Regions from separate parts of the Paenibacillus sp. 1SOY10 genome, predicted to be linked through region 3. Evidence: predicted binding sites of a transcription regulator. Region 3 holds the regulator's gene; each other region holds the start of a gene.
What was found. The regulator NrdR, encoded in region 3, represses ribonucleotide reductase genes. The targets are predictions, from matches to a motif close to AACACNATATATNGTGTT.
Positions count from the first base shown of each region.

Region 1: AC1VOR_RS13635 (anaerobic ribonucleoside triphosphate reductase) is a predicted target of NrdR. The motif match lies at 1,372-1,389, and genes of this name have one in related genera.
Region 2: nrdI (class Ib ribonucleoside-diphosphate reductase assembly flavoprotein NrdI) is a predicted target of NrdR. The motif match lies at 1,977-1,994, and genes of this name have one in related genera.
Region 4: AC1VOR_RS03295 (adenosylcobalamin-dependent ribonucleoside-diphosphate reductase) is a predicted target of NrdR. The motif match lies at 2,342-2,359, and genes of this name have one in related genera.

Region 1 covers NZ_JBXENK010000004.1:228,597-232,811, forward strand. Annotated here, with positions in the region: gene AC1VOR_RS13620 (hypothetical protein) at 1-359, opposite strand, end outside; tRNA gene AC1VOR_RS13625 (tRNA-Thr) at 625-696, opposite strand; gene AC1VOR_RS13630 (MTH1187 family thiamine-binding protein) at 807-1,106, opposite strand; gene AC1VOR_RS13635 (anaerobic ribonucleoside triphosphate reductase) at 1,599-3,575, shown strand; gene nrdG (anaerobic ribonucleoside-triphosphate reductase activating protein) at 3,572-4,090, shown strand; gene AC1VOR_RS13645 (family 20 glycosylhydrolase) at 4,147-4,215, opposite strand, start outside.
Region 2 covers NZ_JBXENK010000011.1:80,410-84,624, reverse strand. Annotated here, with positions in the region: gene AC1VOR_RS20060 (SCO family protein) at 1-326, shown strand, start outside; gene AC1VOR_RS20055 (toprim domain-containing protein) at 352-696, opposite strand; gene AC1VOR_RS20050 (undecaprenyl-diphosphate phosphatase) at 880-1,695, shown strand; gene nrdI (class Ib ribonucleoside-diphosphate reductase assembly flavoprotein NrdI) at 2,028-2,387, shown strand; gene nrdE (class 1b ribonucleoside-diphosphate reductase subunit alpha) at 2,374-4,215, shown strand, end outside.
Region 3 covers NZ_JBXENK010000001.1:1,066,558-1,070,772, reverse strand. Annotated here, with positions in the region: gene mutM (DNA-formamidopyrimidine glycosylase) at 1-772, shown strand, start outside; gene coaE (dephospho-CoA kinase) at 798-1,394, shown strand; gene AC1VOR_RS04945 (lytic transglycosylase domain-containing protein) at 1,391-1,954, shown strand; gene AC1VOR_RS04940 (alpha/beta-type small acid-soluble spore protein) at 2,023-2,244, opposite strand; gene nrdR (transcriptional regulator NrdR) at 2,381-2,848, shown strand; gene AC1VOR_RS04930 (phosphate ABC transporter substrate-binding protein) at 3,058-4,011, shown strand; gene pstC (phosphate ABC transporter permease subunit PstC) at 4,095-4,215, shown strand, end outside.
Region 4 covers NZ_JBXENK010000001.1:681,234-685,448, forward strand. Annotated here, with positions in the region: gene AC1VOR_RS03295 (adenosylcobalamin-dependent ribonucleoside-diphosphate reductase) at 1-2,261, opposite strand, end outside; gene AC1VOR_RS03300 (DEAD/DEAH box helicase) at 2,692-4,215, shown strand, end outside.

The DNA of each region.
Region 1 (4,215 bases), on a different contig from region 3:
TTATAAGGAATATTTGTTTTCTCTATTACATCAGCTACTTCTTTAATTAATTGTTTCTGTACTTGGTTTGAAGGAGTTTGAAAGTAATATGTAATTTCAATTCCATAATTTTGAATCTGAGGGCCATTCGCAAAAATAATGATATATAGGACAAAATTTACAACTAAAAAATTACGAGATATTTTCTTTCTCAATATAAAAAGCAAAATAATATAAAACATTAAAATAACCAAACTGATTAATAAATAGAACACTGAAGCCTTTTTTGTGCTATTCCAACCAAACACTCCAACAAAGGCCAAGAAATTAACAATAGCTATTAAAAATGTTCCTAGTAATAAAAAAAATTTTTTTATCATGCCCACTCACCTCAGAATTTATTAGTTTTTTTATACTCCCTCCCTAATTAAGAAACAACTAAAATAGAACTCACTTTAGCCCTAGTATAATAGACACAGAAAGTCGAATGCTGTCGTTTGGTGGAACTATAACTAGAACAATTGGGAATAGTGACAGAAAACAAAAAAATGAAACTTCAGGCCTTAGTAGAATTGGCCCTTCTAATACAAACAAACGCGGCCCCCGGAAACCCCGGAGGCCGCGCTACACTTGACTTAATAAGGATGCTGGTGAAGGGAATTGAACCCCCGGCCTACGCATTACGAGTGCGTTGCTCTACCCCTGAGCTACACCAGCAAGTCATTTTTGCGAACAGGAATTATTATAACTCGTTTTGTGAATATTGCAAGCCTAATTTAATGGGTATGGCTTGGTACAGCAACAAGCGTCTGGCTTACCCAGGAGAGCTACAGCTTCTCCCGCACCGAACGCAGCTTCTGCTCTGATGAGCTTGCCTTGTCGCGGCGGTCGTCAATTTTGACAGAGGTGGATACCCGGCCTGCCCCGGAATGGAATGGTGCTTCATGAATGGCCCGAATGGCGGCGAACACCTCATCCAGTGGCCCTTCAATAATGGTGCTCATTGAGGTTAACGTATACGAAATCCCCGCCTGCTTCTCTAAAACATGCTGCAACTCGGCTACATAACTACTAAGACTCGTACTCCCCGTCCCGATGGGAATAACAGTTACTTCAGCAATCGCCATCCGTACCCTCTCCTTTTGGCTTCTTTACTATACCCATTTTAGCAATCCTCCCACCATAATTCCAGGCTCTATGATGATAGCGCTTCAGCCTTGCTACTATGCCCATCCCACACTCAACAGATTCTTAAGACCTACATTTAGAACCAAGGTCCTGGTCAAAGAAAATTCACAACTTTCGCCTCCTCCCCACTGACCGCATCAGTATTGGGATTGGCGATTTTCATGACTTTTTCGTGCATTTTCACATCCTTAAATCTCGTTTACAAACACAACATCTTGGGCTATTCTAAAAACATCGCAACAAAATATAGTATACATACAAGCCTTACGGCACATATATGGATATTTCTCGCAGCACACAAAGGCATATCAACTTAACCCGTTGAGATGCCTTTTCATAAGAGGTAGTTCAAAGAGTCGTCTTTCCAGAACGAAGCAATTTCTGCTATCTCAAGAACTAAAAACTCAGTTAACAGGGAGGAGAAGCGTGCTATGGCTTTATTGAATCAGACCTATACGAGCCAGGACATCATGCTGGACGAAGTCATTGAACTAGGTGAGGAAATCATTCAAAGCCGGAACCTGGAGGTTCTGCGCGAGAATGCCAATTTGAATGGAGAAAGCTTCTCCGGCAAAATGAGCAAGCTCGGCAGTGAATATGCCAAGTGGTATGCTAACCATTTTGTGATGCCAGGCCGCGTGGTACAAGCCATTCAGGACAATATCGTCTATGTCCACGATCTCGACCAATATGCCATAGGCACGACAAACTGTATCTTTATTCCGTTTGATAAGCTCCTTCGCGAGGGCTTCAACACGGGCAACGGCAGTGTTCGTCCACCAACCTCCATAATGACGGCGATGGCGCTGGTCGCAATTATTTTCCAGTCCCAGCAAAATTCACAGTACGGCGGTGTGTCGGCCAACAAGCTGGATTATGATCTGGCTCCTTACGTCGCCAAATCCTTCAGCAAATATTTCCGTAAAGGTCTGGAGTATTTCGAGGAAAACCTCGCAGATGCTGACTTGGGCGAGATTACGATGAGCCGCTTGGACCTGCAAGAACAGTTGCCTAGAACGTTTAAATATGCCCTGAAGGAAACGGAAATTGAAACGCTGCAAGCGGCGGAAAGTCTGGTGCATAACCTGAACACGATGTCGAGCCGGGCTGGAGGACAGATTCCTTTTACCAGCATTAACTATGGGACCTGCACGTCACCAGAAGGTCAGCTCGTCATTCGTTCCCTGCTGGACGCTACGATTCGTGGCTTGGGTAGCGGAGAGACGCCAATTTTCCCGATTCAAATCTTCAAATGCAAACAGGGCGTTAATCAAAATCCGGGTGAGCCCAACTACGCCTTGTTCCTTAAAGCCGCAGAATGCTCAGCCAAGCGTTTGTATCCGAACTTCGCCAATCTGGATGCTCCGCTCAATCTCATGTATTACGATCCGGCCAACCCGGACACGGAATTTGCCACGATGGGCTGCCGCACGCGGGTGCTGGCGGACCGATTTGGACGGAACCATTTGTCCGGCAAGGGGAACCTCTCCTTTAACACCCTGAATCTGGTCAAGCTGGGGCTGGAGCATGGTATCGCTTTAGGCAAACGCAAAACGGCAGACGAACGCGGCTTTTACCGCGAACTGACCCACTATATGGACATCGCCTTGGAAGGACTGCTGCATCGCTTCCAGATTCAAGCCTCCCAGAAGGCCAAGGCTTCTGACTTTATGATGCGGGAAGGCGTATGGGAAGGCGGCGAACAACTCGGTTCTGAAGATACGGTAGGCGAGTTGCTCAAGCATGGCAGCCTGTCCATCGGGTTCATCGGCTTGGCCGAATGCATGAAGGCTATGTATGGCAAGCATCATGGGGAAGATGAAGAAGTCTACCAGAAAGCCTATGATATCATCGCTTATATGCGCCGTTATTGCGATGAGCAAGGCGAACGCCACAATTTAAACATTACGTTATTTGCTACGCCCGCTGAAGGGCTGTCCGGTAAATTTACCAAACGCGATCATGCGGTATACGGTACGGTTCCCGGTGTGGTAGATCGCGAGTATTACACGAACTCGTTCCACATTCCGGTATACTACAACCTGAGCGCGGCCCGGAAGATCGAGCTGGAAGCCAAATTCCATGATCTGTGCAACGCCGGTGCGATCTCTTATATTGAACTGAACGGCAATGCCCGGAGCAATCCGGCTGCCTTCCTCAAGATTATTCAATATGCGCTCGAGCAGCAGGTTAGCTATTTTAGCATCAATCACCCGATCGATCGTTGCTCAGCATGCGGCTACGAAGGCATTATCGGGGCGAACTGTCCATCCTGCGCAGCTCATGAGAATGACGTCCATATTCGCCGTCTACGCCGGGTAACGGGCTACTTGACCGGGGATTTCCAGACACGGTTCAATGCAGCCAAGCAAGCGGAGGTTCGGGACCGCGTGAAGCACGACGCATGAACATTTGTGGATATTACCCGGAATCAATTAATGAAGGTGAAGGCTTAAGGGCTGCTATCTTCATCAGCGGCTGTCGCCACTACTGCAAGGGTTGTTTTAGCCCCAAGACATGGAATTTTGATTATGGCGAGCCGTTTACACCGGAGCGAGAAGCAGAAATTATCGACGACATCAAGCACAATCCCTTGCTGAGTGGTCTATCGATCCTGGGGGGCGATCCTTTCTTCTCCTCTGCCGAGGTGAGTGGATTTATCGATCGACTGGTCGCGGCAACCGGACCCATTTCTATATGGATTTATACTGGTTATACGTATGAGGAATTGCTAGCGCGTCCTGACTCTGATGAATATGAGCTACTACGACGCTGCGAGGTACTGGTGGATGGACGGTTTGAGGAAGCGAAACGTGACCCTTCTCTACTCTATTGTGGCAGCTCCAATCAGCGATTGATTGATATTCAGCAAAGTCTGCGTCATGGGCAGGTTGTTTTATGGGAGTCTATCCTTTCATTTTAAGTTGCAAAAGCCTGCATCCAATCGGATGCAGGCTTTTTTGTGGGCATATCCCCAATCTAGGAGAGCGATGCAGCGAAAGCTGCCTTAACTTCTGCAAAACTCCCCATCCGCTTCTCGCCAATCCA
Region 2 (4,215 bases), on a different contig from region 3:
AAAAGGATTTGTTTGGTCAGGATGCCTCTATCGTTTCGGTCACCTTTGACCCAGAGCGGGATACGCTTGACAGCTTGCAGGCTTTTGGTGATAAGTTTAAGGCGGATTATAGTGGTTGGTACTTCCTGCGGGGGGACCAGCAGCAAACGTTCGACTTGGCCATGGACTCATTCAAAATATTGATTGATCAGGACCAGGACGGAAACTTCGTGCATATGGACCTGATTGGCTTGGTTGATCGCAAAGGGCAACTTCGTGCGATCTATCGGCCGGAAGCAACGCCACAGGAAATTGCTGATGGAGTTATGGGTTTAGTGCGGGAATAACTGAATAGCAGGTGGTTGAACCTGACTAGAAGGCCGGTGGAGGGTATAGAATATACTCCTCCAGCCCGGCCTTTTCCAGTTGGGCAATAATATATTCTTCCGGCGTCCCCTCCACCCCGGCATAACCTCGGCGGGTATAGATTTGCTGGGCCTCAGGAAAGGCGTCGCGGAGCACCCCGCGGATTCGTTTGCCGGAGGGGTCGTTATCGAGGAATAGATACACCTCATCGTCCGCCACCTGTTTGCGCAGCTTGTCCAGCTTCTCGCTGTTCAGCGTACCAAAGGTGCAGTGAATACGGACATCCTCGGTCACCAAGCGACGCACCTTGCTGCGGTCATTTTTCCCTTCTACAATAATGCTGATATTCAAGCTAAAGTCACCTCAAAATAGTTTAGTTATGGAGCTATGCGGCTATGGCCTTAGTTTATACTGCCGTCAGGTAGCGATGCAAAGCCGGGGGCTTTCTACATCTTCCCTCATTGCGTTATAATCTATAAAGTACAGTGGGGAAGATTCACTGAAGCAAAAAAGACAGAAGAAAGTGGGTAGCTTGTGGAGGACTTGATATTATGGTTTAAGTATTTAATTTTAGGGGCTGTCCAGGGAGCGACAGAACCCATCCCGGTCTCGTCCAGCGGCCATGTCATTATCGCCAAGAAGCTGATGGGTATTGCAAACGAAGGCCTTTCCTTTGAAATTCTGACAAATACGGCATCACTACTGGCTATCATGTTTATTTACCGTCAGGATATCGCCAGATTGTTTGTAAACGGCCTGGGTTATCTCAGAACACGTAAACCTGAGTACAAATCGGACTTTATGTTTATCATTTACATTATCATTGGTACTCTTCCAGCCGTCATCGTTGGTATGTTGTTCAAGGATCAAATCGAAACCGTATTCTCTTCGGTTCACACGGTAGCGATTGCTCTGTTGGTCACAGGAGCAGCGTTATGGATCATTCGTAACCTCAGGGGGAGAAAGCGGGACGGCGATTTATCGGCCAAGGACGCGTTACTGGTGGGCCTTGGACAAGCCATTGCCCTGATTCCAGGCATCAGCCGTTCAGGGGCAACGATTATTTCCTCCATTGCGGTGGGAATGAAGCAGGATACTGCCTTGAGATTTTCGTTCATGCTGTACATTCCGGTCAGCCTGGGCGGATTGGTGCTGGGAATTTCCGATATTGCCAGCGATTCGGCCGGCTCGGCGTTATTCATGCCTTACCTTATTGCTTTTTTAACCACAATGGTCGTTACTTATTTTGCTATGAAGTGGTTCATGAACATTATGGCTAAAGGGAATTTGAAATATTTTGCCTATTACTGTTTTGTTGTGGGGATCTTGTTGCTCGTCTTCCAACTGTAGAGTTTGTTGGCAAGTTTTATTTGACAAAAAGCGCCTCTTGTTGCAGGGGTGCTTTTTTGTGTGTAAAGAGTTTTATCTCAAAATTAAAGAAAAATTTTTAAAAAAATAATTATCAACAAGCTTAAGCAGCAGCAGATGCTTGTCTGATGCGAGGTTGGCGAATTTTCCACATTATCCACAAGTGGGACAAGCTGCATTTAGGTGTTTTTCAGGATTGACAATACTATATATAGGTATTAAATTAATTAAATACAACAATATGTTGTTTCAAACCGTGTTTTAACGGAATATATAGTTATAGACGAAATGATAGGAAAAGTGAGGGAGTAACGATGCTGATTGCGTACGATTCCAAAACGGGCAATGTAAAACGGTTCATTCAAAAGCTGGGTTATCCTGCGGTGCAGATCAATGAGGGCATGACGCTGGAAGAGCCATTTGTGCTGATTACATATACGACCGGGTTTGGACAGGTACCTACGAAAGTGTCGGCTTTTCTGGAGAATAATTATAAGCGGCTGCTTGGCGTAGCTGCCAGCGGCAACCGTAATTGGGGCGAGAAGTTTGCGAAGAGCGCGGATTTGATCTCGGAGCGCTATCAGGTGCCTATCGTGGCCAAATTCGAACTTTCTGGAACCAAGCGGGATGCGGAAAATTTTATGCAGGAGGTGAGCCGGGTTGCGGCATATTGAACTTAACAACTTATTGATGCAACGGGACGCAGACGGGTTCTTCCAGTTGGATAAGGACCGGGAAGCTGTTGCCGAATTTATGGAGGAAGTAGCGCGTAAGAGCATGACCTTCCTGACTGCCACCGACAAGGTGCGTTATATGATTGATAATGACTACTACGAGAATGTGTTTAACCAATATACGGCTGAGGAAGTCGAGCGTGTATACAACATCACCCACAGCTATAATTTTGAGTTTCCTTCTTATATGGCAGCATCCAAATTTTATAACGATTACGCCTTGAAAACGAATGACAAATCGATGTTTCTGGAACATTATCCCGATCGGGTGGCCATCGTGGCACTTTACTTGGGACGGGGAAATGCAGATACAGCCAGCTTGCTGGCACGTTCTATGATGGAGCAACGGCTTCAACCCGCGACTCCAACGTTCCTTAATGCAGGTAAAAGCCGTCGCGGCGAGATGGTCTCCTGCTTCCTGCTGGAGATGGATGATTCTTTGAATTCAATCAACTATGTGCTGAATACATGCATGCAGTTGTCCAAGATTGGCGGCGGTGTAGCGGTTAACCTGTCGAAGCTACGTGGACGTGGTGAGGCTATCAAAGGCGTTGAGGGTGCCGCCAAGGGCATTATGCCGGTTCTGAAGCTGATGGAGGATGCTTTCTCCTATGCGGATCAAATGGGACAACGCAAGGGCTCTGGTGCCGGATATTACAATATCTTTGGCTGGGACGTTGCGGAATTCCTCGATAGCAAAAAAATTAACGCTGATGAGCGGATTCGCCTTAAGACGCTCTCCATCGGACTGATTGTACCGAATCGGTTCTACGAGCTAGCCAAGGCTAACGAGCCGCTTCATGTATTTGGCCCTTACAGTGTATATAAAGCCTATGGTACGCATCTGGATGACATGGATCTTGATGTAATGTATGACACGCTGCTTGCTGATAATCGGGTTAAGAAAAGAAAGCTGATGAGCGCGCGGGACATGCTGACCAAGATTGCGATGACTCAGTTGGAGTCCGGTTATCCATATATTATGAACAAGAGTAATGCGAACAATCAGCATGCCTTGAAGCGAATAGGACAAGTGAAGATGTCCAACCTGTGCACAGAGATCTTCCAACTGCAAGAAACATCGGAGATTCTGGACTATGGTCAGCAAGACAAGATTCGCCGTGATATTAGCTGTAATCTGGCATCCTTGAACATTGTGAATGTGATGGAACGGAAGAAAATTCGCGAGTCTGTGCATGAGGGTATGGTCGCATTGACTGCGGTCAGCGACATGACGAGCGTATCCAATGCTCCGGGTGTAGCCAAGGCAAATCGGGAAATGCATTCCGTAGGACTCGGTGTTATGAACCTGCATGGCTACTTGGCGAAAAACAAGATTCCTTACGAAAGTGAAACTGCGCGGGACTTTGCTCGTACCTTCTTCATGATGATGAACTACTACTCGCTGGAGAAGAGTATGGAGATCGCGACGCAGACCGGTCAAATCTTCGCAGGCTTCGAGGAATCGGAATATGCGACAGGTGAATACTTCAATCGTTATTTGAACACGGACTATCGTCCACTTACCGAACGGGCAGCCGGGCTGTTCGCCGGAATGGAGATTCCATCGCCGCAAGATTGGGCGAAGCTGAAAGAAAACGTGATGAAGCATGGACTGTACCATGCCTATCGGTTGGCTATTGCGCCAACGGCTAGCATCTCGTACATTCAAAATGCCACCTCGAGCGTTATGCCTGTGGTAGAGCAAATTGAAACCCGGACTTATGCTAATTCGACTACTTATTATCCGATGCCTTATCTAAGTGCA
Region 3 (4,215 bases):
AGCCGTGCAGGTATTGCTGCCGCGAATTATACAGCGTCCGGATGATATCCGGCGCTTCGAAACCGAGTTGACCGGCCATACCATCACGGAGATTGGACGGAGAGGCAAGTTCCTACGCATTATTATGGATGGCGTGGTGCTTGTCTCCCATCTACGGATGGAGGGCCGTTATGGCGTGTATCCGGCCGATGAACAGGTGGAGAAACATACCCATGTTATCTTCACCTTCACGGATGGGACTCAGCTTCGCTATAAGGATGTCCGCCAATTTGGAACCATGCATCTTTTTGCAGGCGGAGAAGAGCTGAAGGAGAAGCCCTTGTCCAAGCTTGGCCTGGAGCCGCTAGACGGAGACTTTACTTTAGAAGCCTTTTGCCAGGTTATCTCCCGGCGTAACACCAAGATCAAGCCTGCACTACTCAATCAAGAATATATTGTTGGTTTGGGTAATATTTATGTAGATGAAGCCTTGTTTCGGGCGAAAATCCATCCCGAGCGGCCAGCCAGTGCGCTCTCCTCTGAGGAATTGGGGGCTCTCCATGCGGCTATCGTGTCCACTCTGGAAGAAGCGGTGGCGGCTGGTGGCTCGTCCATCAAGTCCTATGTCAATGGACAAGGGGAGATGGGGATGTTCCAGCATTCCCTGCAAATTTATGGACGAAAGGGAGAGGAATGTCGGCGCTGTGGTCACCCGGTGGAGAAATCGGTGGTTGGAGGCCGGGGAACTCATTATTGTCCGGCATGCCAGACCCTCGCTTCTCTGACAAGCTAATCCAATGTGTGAGGTGTAATCCGGGATGAATATTGGATTGACCGGAGGAATTGCTACCGGCAAAAGCACGGTATCCCGAATGCTGGCCCAGCGGGGCGCGGTAATCATTGATGCTGATATCATCGCCAGAGAAGTGATGGAGCCGGGACATCCGGTGCTGGCTGCTGTGGCTGAATGGTTCGGACAAGCCATACTGCAACAGGACGGTACACTCAACCGGAAGAAGTTGGGGGAGATTATTTTCTCACAGCCTGAGGAACGGAAAGCTTTGGAGAATTTGACCCATCCTGCCATCCGGGCCGAGATGAAAAGGCGGATAGCACAATGCGAAGCTGCCGATCCCAGACAACTGGTGGTTGCCGATATTCCGCTGCTGTACGAATCGGGGCTCGAGTCCTTATATAAAGAAATTATGGTGGTATATGCACCCAGAGAAGTGCAGAAGTCTCGATTAATGTCTAGAGATGGGCTGACGGAATGGCAAGCCGAGCAACGATTGAACGCCCAGATGGATATCGAATTGAAGAAGGAGAGGGCGCATATTTTGATTGATAATAGTCAAGGATTGGCACAAACAGAGCAGCAGATTGAGCGTTTTTGGCGGGACAAGGTTCAAATATGAGTTGGCTTCGCAAGAAAAGGGTGCTGCTTTTATTGTTTCTTGGGTTTACTGTTCTGCTGTTCTTTAATTCTACGTGGTTGTCGTTGTTTTACCCGATCTATTATAAGAGCGAAATTCGCCAACATGCCCAGGTGAATGAGCTTGACCCTTTTATTGTGGCGGCCATCATCAAGGTGGAGAGCAACTATAAGCCGGGAGCCGAGTCGCGGAAGGGTGCGCTGGGTATTATGCAAATCATGCCGGATACGGCGAACTGGGTCATTGAAATGGCCAAGCTCCCGGAAGCCTCACTGGAGGAAATCCGCAATGAGACAGAGACGAACATAGCTATAGGCAGTTGGTACTTGAAATCGCTGTCTGACCAGTTTGAAGGCAATCAGATTGCTATGATCGCAGCTTACAATGCGGGACCCACCAATGTGAAGAACTGGTTGAAGAGCGGAAGATGGGATGGCCGGCTGGAGACGTCAAAGGATATTCCGTTTGGTGAGACGCGGCACTATGTGCAGCGGGTGACTCATTATTACAAGCAGTATTCAGATATCTACGATGATTTCTAAAGACCTCATTCATAAGAAAAAAGCATCAACAGCGAATGATCGCTATCGATGCTCTTTTCATACCGGCATTATTTGTATTGACCTGCCAGTTGTTGTTCGGCGATAGTTACCAGACGTTTCGTAATGTAACCACCGATCGAACCGTTTTCGTAAGAAGTCAGGTTGCCGGCATATCCGTCTTGTGGGAAGGAGATGCCAAGTTCCTGAGCGATTTCATATTTCATTTGATCCAACGCTCCAGAAGCTTGTTTAACCACCAGATTGTTCGAAGAGTTATTGTTTTGGGCCACGATTGTTCACCTCCTTGCGGTTGGTAACAGTATTATGTGCCTGGACTATCGACTTCATTACGAAATTGTGCAGTAATTTATTGGTATTATTTTATAATAGGTGTGAGCATTGCATTTTGAAAGGAGGAAGGCTAGCTTGAGATGTCCGTATTGCGACTATTTTGGCACGAAGGTTCTTGATTCAAGACCCGCAAATGAGAACCGTTCCATTCGCCGCCGTCGGGAATGTGAGAAATGCAGCCGCCGCTTTACTACCTTTGAAATGGTCGAGGAGATGCCCTTGATCGTCATCAAGAAGGATGGCAGTCGTGAGGAATTCAGCAGGGAGAAGATGTTGCGTGGGTTAATCCGTGCTTGTGAGAAGCGTCCTGTATCGGTAGAGCAGTTAGAGTCCATAGTATCCGAGGTGGAGCGCTCGATGCATTCTGCTAATGCTGAAGTGGAGAGCCGGGAGATTGGTGAATTTGTTATGGAACAGCTATATCCTGTGGATGAGGTGGCTTATGTCCGCTTTGCTTCAGTATATCGGCAGTTTAAAGACATTAATATGTTTATGAAGGAACTTAAGGGGCTATTGTCCAAAAACACGGAGACCGATAATTAGTACAGCATATCTGTCCACAGTTATAGAAACAAAATGTAAACACTTCTCGCGAAAATGCGAAGGAGTGTTTATTTTTTTGCGTTAATGCGAAAGTTACATGATATAAAACTGTTTATCATTTTACACAAAGTTTACAAAACGAAAACACGGGATTGATCTTTGATCCCTATAATCAAGTTGTAAAACAAATAAGGGGGATACCTAAGACAATGAAAAAGAGTATGCTTTTGGTTTTGACTTTGGTACTGAGCTTGACACTGGCCGCATGTGGTCAAAACACTGCAGCGCCAAACAACACTTCCGGATCAAACGGCGGATCCACGAATGAAGCTGCACCAAACAATGCAGGCGGTGAAGAACAGAAAACATCAGATTTGTCTGGATCTCTTCTGGCAGTAGGCTCTTCGGCCCTTCAACCATTGGTAGATGAAGCTTCAAAGAAATTTATGGATGCAAACCCTAACGTTTCTATACAAGTTCAAGGCGGCGGTAGCGGTACTGGCCTGACGCAAGTATCTGGCGGACAAGCTGATATCGGTAACTCCGACGTATTTGCTGAAGAGAAGCTGGATGAAGCTGCTGCGGCTGAGCTGGTTGACCATCAAGTTGCCGTTGTAGCTATGGCTGCTGTTATCAACCCAGACATCACGGTTGACGACCTGACCAAAGATCAATTGGTACAAATCTTCACGGGTAAAGTAACGAACTGGAAAGAAGTTGGTGGCCCGGATCAAGCGATCCAAATCATCAACCGTCCTTCTAGCTCCGGTACTCGCGCTACATTTGAGAAATACGCTTTGGGTACAAAAACAGACGACCTTCCAGGTTCGATCCAAGAGGATTCTTCCGGCACAGTTAAGAAGCTCGTTGGCGAAACACCGGGAGCCATTGGATACCTTGCCTTGTCCTACCTGGACGATAGCGTTAAGGTTGTCAAATACGAAGGCGTAGAAGCCAACGAAGAAAATGTAACCAACGGTAGCTATCCAGTATGGGCTTACCAACATATGTACACGAAGGGCGAGCCAAACGAAGTGGCTAAGGCATTCCTGGACTTCATGATCTCTCCTGAAGTACAAGATAACGATGTAGTAGAACTTGGCTACATTCCGGCAAGCAAAATGCAAGTTAAACGTGATGTTGACGGCAACATTACGAAATAAGATTACGCGACAAACATCATATTAGCAGGATAAGAGGCGGACCATTCTGCCTCTTTCTGTGCTGCTGCAAAGGGAGAGGTTTCATGGCTCAGTCCGGCGGAAGAAAAAAAGTACAGCCGCATATCATAGAGGAATGGACCGGTAAAATATACGCTTCATTGTGCATCGTGTTTCTGGTTGTGACAATCTTCTCGATGGTTTATT
Region 4 (4,215 bases), 390 kb from region 3:
CAGACCCGCCCAAGCGCCTCAGCCATGGCAAACACATCAGAGCCCGCTTTGCCGACATTAAGGAAGATTTCCCCCGGCGTGCCGTTCAAATCATTGATCGTAATATAAGCCATCCCGAAGGGAGTATTCAGCTTATACGTAGCTCCCTGCAACACTTGCGGCCGGCGCTTGTACGGGGTGCTGGACGATCTGGACAACCCGGACGGTGCAAAATTGCTGGGTAATAAGGAATCGCCAGGTTCCGGCTCCGCCTTGGTATCAGCTTGCTCCATGGTCCCAACCTCGTTGACTGATGGTAGCTCTGCCTCTTCCGCCTTCGCTTCCTTCTTCTCCGTTTGCAATACCTGTACATCCCGACTGCCATCGCGGTAAATCGTCACACCCTTACAGCCCAAATCAAAGGCCAGCTCGTACAATCGTTTCGTCTCTTCCACCGTGAAGTCCGCTGGACAATTTGCCGTCTTGGAGATTGAGCTGTCTACCCAGCGCTGAATCGCTGCCTGCACGCGGATATGATCCTCGGCGGATAGACTCATGGCTGTAACATAATAGTCCGGCAACTCCTCTCCCGGATGGGCATCCATCCATTCCTGAGCGATCGGCACGAATTGCTCGTCGAAGCCAAGGCGACTCTGGCGATAATATTTGAACGCAAAATACGGTTCAATGCCTGTTGAAGTACCAACCATCGTTCCCGTACTGCCGGTGGGCGCTTGGGTAATGATGGTAACGTTCCGAATGCCCTGCTGGCGAATCGCCTCCCCAACCTCGGGGTATACCTCCGTCATCACCTTCATAAATCCACTCTGCAAATAAGGGTCAGCCTCAAATGCCGGGAAAGAACCTTTCTCCGCAGCAATATCTGAAGAAGCCAGGTAGGCCTCCCGAGCGATAAACCCATACAGCTTATCCAGAAATTCCAGGGATTCCGGGCTACCGTATCGGATGTTCAGCTTGATCATCAGTTCGGCCAGTCCCATTGTCCCCAGACCAATACGTCGTTCATGCTTCTGATTTTTTTCATTTTCCTCAAAATGATAAGGCGTCTTATTGATTACATTGTCTAGGAAGCGGACCGAATAACGGGTCGTCGTCGCCAAATCCTCCCAATCCACATCGTGGTTCGCCTCGTCATAGAACCGGGATAAATTCATCGCGGACAGATTGCAGACACCCCAACCTGGCAAGCCCTGCTCGCCGCACGGGTTCGTACAAATAATCGGGTTAAAGTACCAGCTATTTGACATCTGATTGTAATACTCCATAAATACGACGCCTGGCTCCGCGGACTTCCAGGCCGATTCGATAATCGTATGCCAAATCTCCCGTGCCTTGACCGTACGATAATGGTTTACCCGTCGGCCCGCCGCCTTCCACTTATCGAGATCACCGTCCCAGACGTCATTGTAATCTTCATCGGTTGTGTCCGGGAAGACCAGTTCCCAATCCAGATCTTCCTTCACCGCCTTCATAAATGCATTACTCACGCAGACAGACAAATTCGCATTCGTCACCTGTCCCATCGTCTGCTTGACCGTGATAAAGTCCAGCACATCTGGATGCCAGTCGTTGATCATCAGCATTAGCGCCCCCCGGCGACTGCCGCCCTGCTCAATCAGCCCTGTCGTATAGCTGAACAGCCCTCCCCAGGATACAGCACCGCTTGATGAGCCGTTCACGCCCTTCACCACTGCTCGCCGCGGTCGCAAAGAGCTTAAATTGATACCAACACCGCCTCCGCGAGCCATAATCTCCGTCATTTCCGACAATGTCTCCATGATCCCGCCTCGGCTATCTTTAGGGGATGGGATGACATAACAATTAAATAAGGTAAGCTCGTCGCTGGCCCCCGCTCCGGCAGCAATCCGGCCCCCCGGTACCAGCTTCCAATCATCCAGGATATGCCGGAATTTGGTCTCCCATTCTTGCTGGAGTTCCGGTGTTGCCTCCACCGAGGCCATAGCGTTCGCCAGGCGATCCCACATTTCCTCCGGCGTCTTCTCTATATTCAGCGTCAGCTTCTCCACATCCGTCTCCACCAGTTCCCCGGTGCGGGTCCGAACCGTCGCCATAAGTCCTTCCCGGGCGACAATCTCCCCAACTTCCTTCGTTGGGAATTTCGGATCGTCCTTCGTCAGCACAAGAACCACATCGCCCACCTTGGCGTGACTGGGGTCCGGATTTTTCCACGCGTAACGATCCAGAAATATTTTCTCGCTTAAGCCTTCCAAGCGTTGTTTTGGCACAGGAATCTGGTTCACCTATAAACACCCTCCTTGATAAATTGCCATACTTATAGAAATTAAGATCAGCCAGCAATTAAGATCATCATATGTAAAAAAACACAATATATTGTGTGTAATCACTATTATACTACACTATATATTGTTGTCATTGGAGAAAGAAGCGATTTTTCCGGCTTGTACTGAAATACACGCTGGCCTAGTAGCCGTTTCCTCCCGTTTTCTCAGATTTCGTTCTTCTCAAGCTGAGCTTAGCTTCCCCGCTGCCTGCTGCCCACATGCAAACAGACGGATAACCGAGCGATTTACGTTCAAGGTTATGAACCCCCTCTTTTTCGTCCATACTACACCTACATCTGCCATCCGTCAGAACAAACACACAAGCTATAAATCTTGTTTCATTTTAAAAAGTTTAGGTGAATACGCACCATAAGGGAGGTTATCCATCTTGAATCCGCATCCCCCTAGCCCCAAGGATAGCTCCGTAACGGAGCAGGCCACAAATACCCGTCTTTCCCCCGAGTTTGACCGTAACTGGTTCAGTGAATTAACAACTCGGCAGCAGAAGGGTGGCCCTTGGGACGACTGGAAATTGTTTAACCTTGCCCTTAAGGCCGAAACGGCCTCACTCGTCACTAGCTTTGAAGAGATGCAATGCCTGAAGCATTTGCAGGAAGTGACCCCCCTGCCACATCAGACGGAAACCGCACGCAAAGTGCTGTTTGAAATGCGTGGACGCGCCATTCTCGCTGATGAGGTGGGGCTGGGTAAGACGATTGAAGCGGGTTTGATTTTGAAGGAATATATCATACGCGGACTCGTTCGCAAAATATTGATTCTTGTTCCCGCATCCCTGGTCCTCCAATGGGTACGAGAGCTGAACCAGAAGTTCGGCATTCCTGCGGTGGCACAGAAGAAGGAGCATTCCTGGCAAAATGACGTTGTCGTTGCTTCCATGGACACGGCCAAGCGCGACCCGCATAAGAGCATTCTGCTCAGTCAGGAATACGACATGCTAATCGTCGATGAAGCCCACAAGCTGAAAAACAAGAATACCACCAATTACCAGCTCATGCTGCAATTACGCAAGAAATACTGTCTGCTGCTCACCGCTACTCCGGTTCAGAACGATTTGAGCGAGCTTTTCAACCTGATTACGCTGCTCAAGCCGGGCCAGCTTGGTGGACATAGCGACTTCTCGGCGAACTTCGTCGTTGATAAGCGGCTGCCCAAGAATGAGGGTCAGTTGAAGGACGAATTGTCCAAAGTAATGATCCGAAATCGTCGGGGCGACGGTCAGCTTGAATTCACCAAACGGATCGTTCGGAATATCGATGTGGAGCTCTCGCAGGAAGAGAAGAAGCTCTACGCCGGGGTGACCTCCTTCGTTAAGGATCAATACCATGCCGCTGGCGGTGATATGAACAGCATGTTGTCGCTTGTCACCTTGCAGCGGGAAGTATGCAGCAGCCGGGACGCCGTGTTCGTTACCCTGGTTAATCTCTCGAAGAAGCTCGACCCCGACTCTCCGATTCGGGATCGGATCTGGGAGCTGGTGGACCTCATTCGACAGATTGGGGCCAATAGCAAGGCCGAGAAGACCATGGAACTGGTGAGGGAAATGAACGACAAGGTTATTGTCTTCACCGAATACCGGGCCACTCAAGAATATTTGTTAAAATACTTCCGCGATCGCGGCATGACGGCTGTGCCTTACCGAGGTGGCATGAATCGCGGTAAGAAGGATTGGATGATGGACCTCTTCCGAGGCCGGGCGCAGGTCATGATTGCTACGGAAGCCGGAGGCGAAGGCATTAACCTGCAATTCTGCCACCATATGATCAACTTCGATCTACCCTGGAACCCGATGCGGGTTGAACAGCGAATCGGAAGGGTCCATCGGCTGGGCCAGACGCAGGACGTCAAGATCTACAACTTGTCCACGCAGGGAACAATTGAAGAGCATATTCTC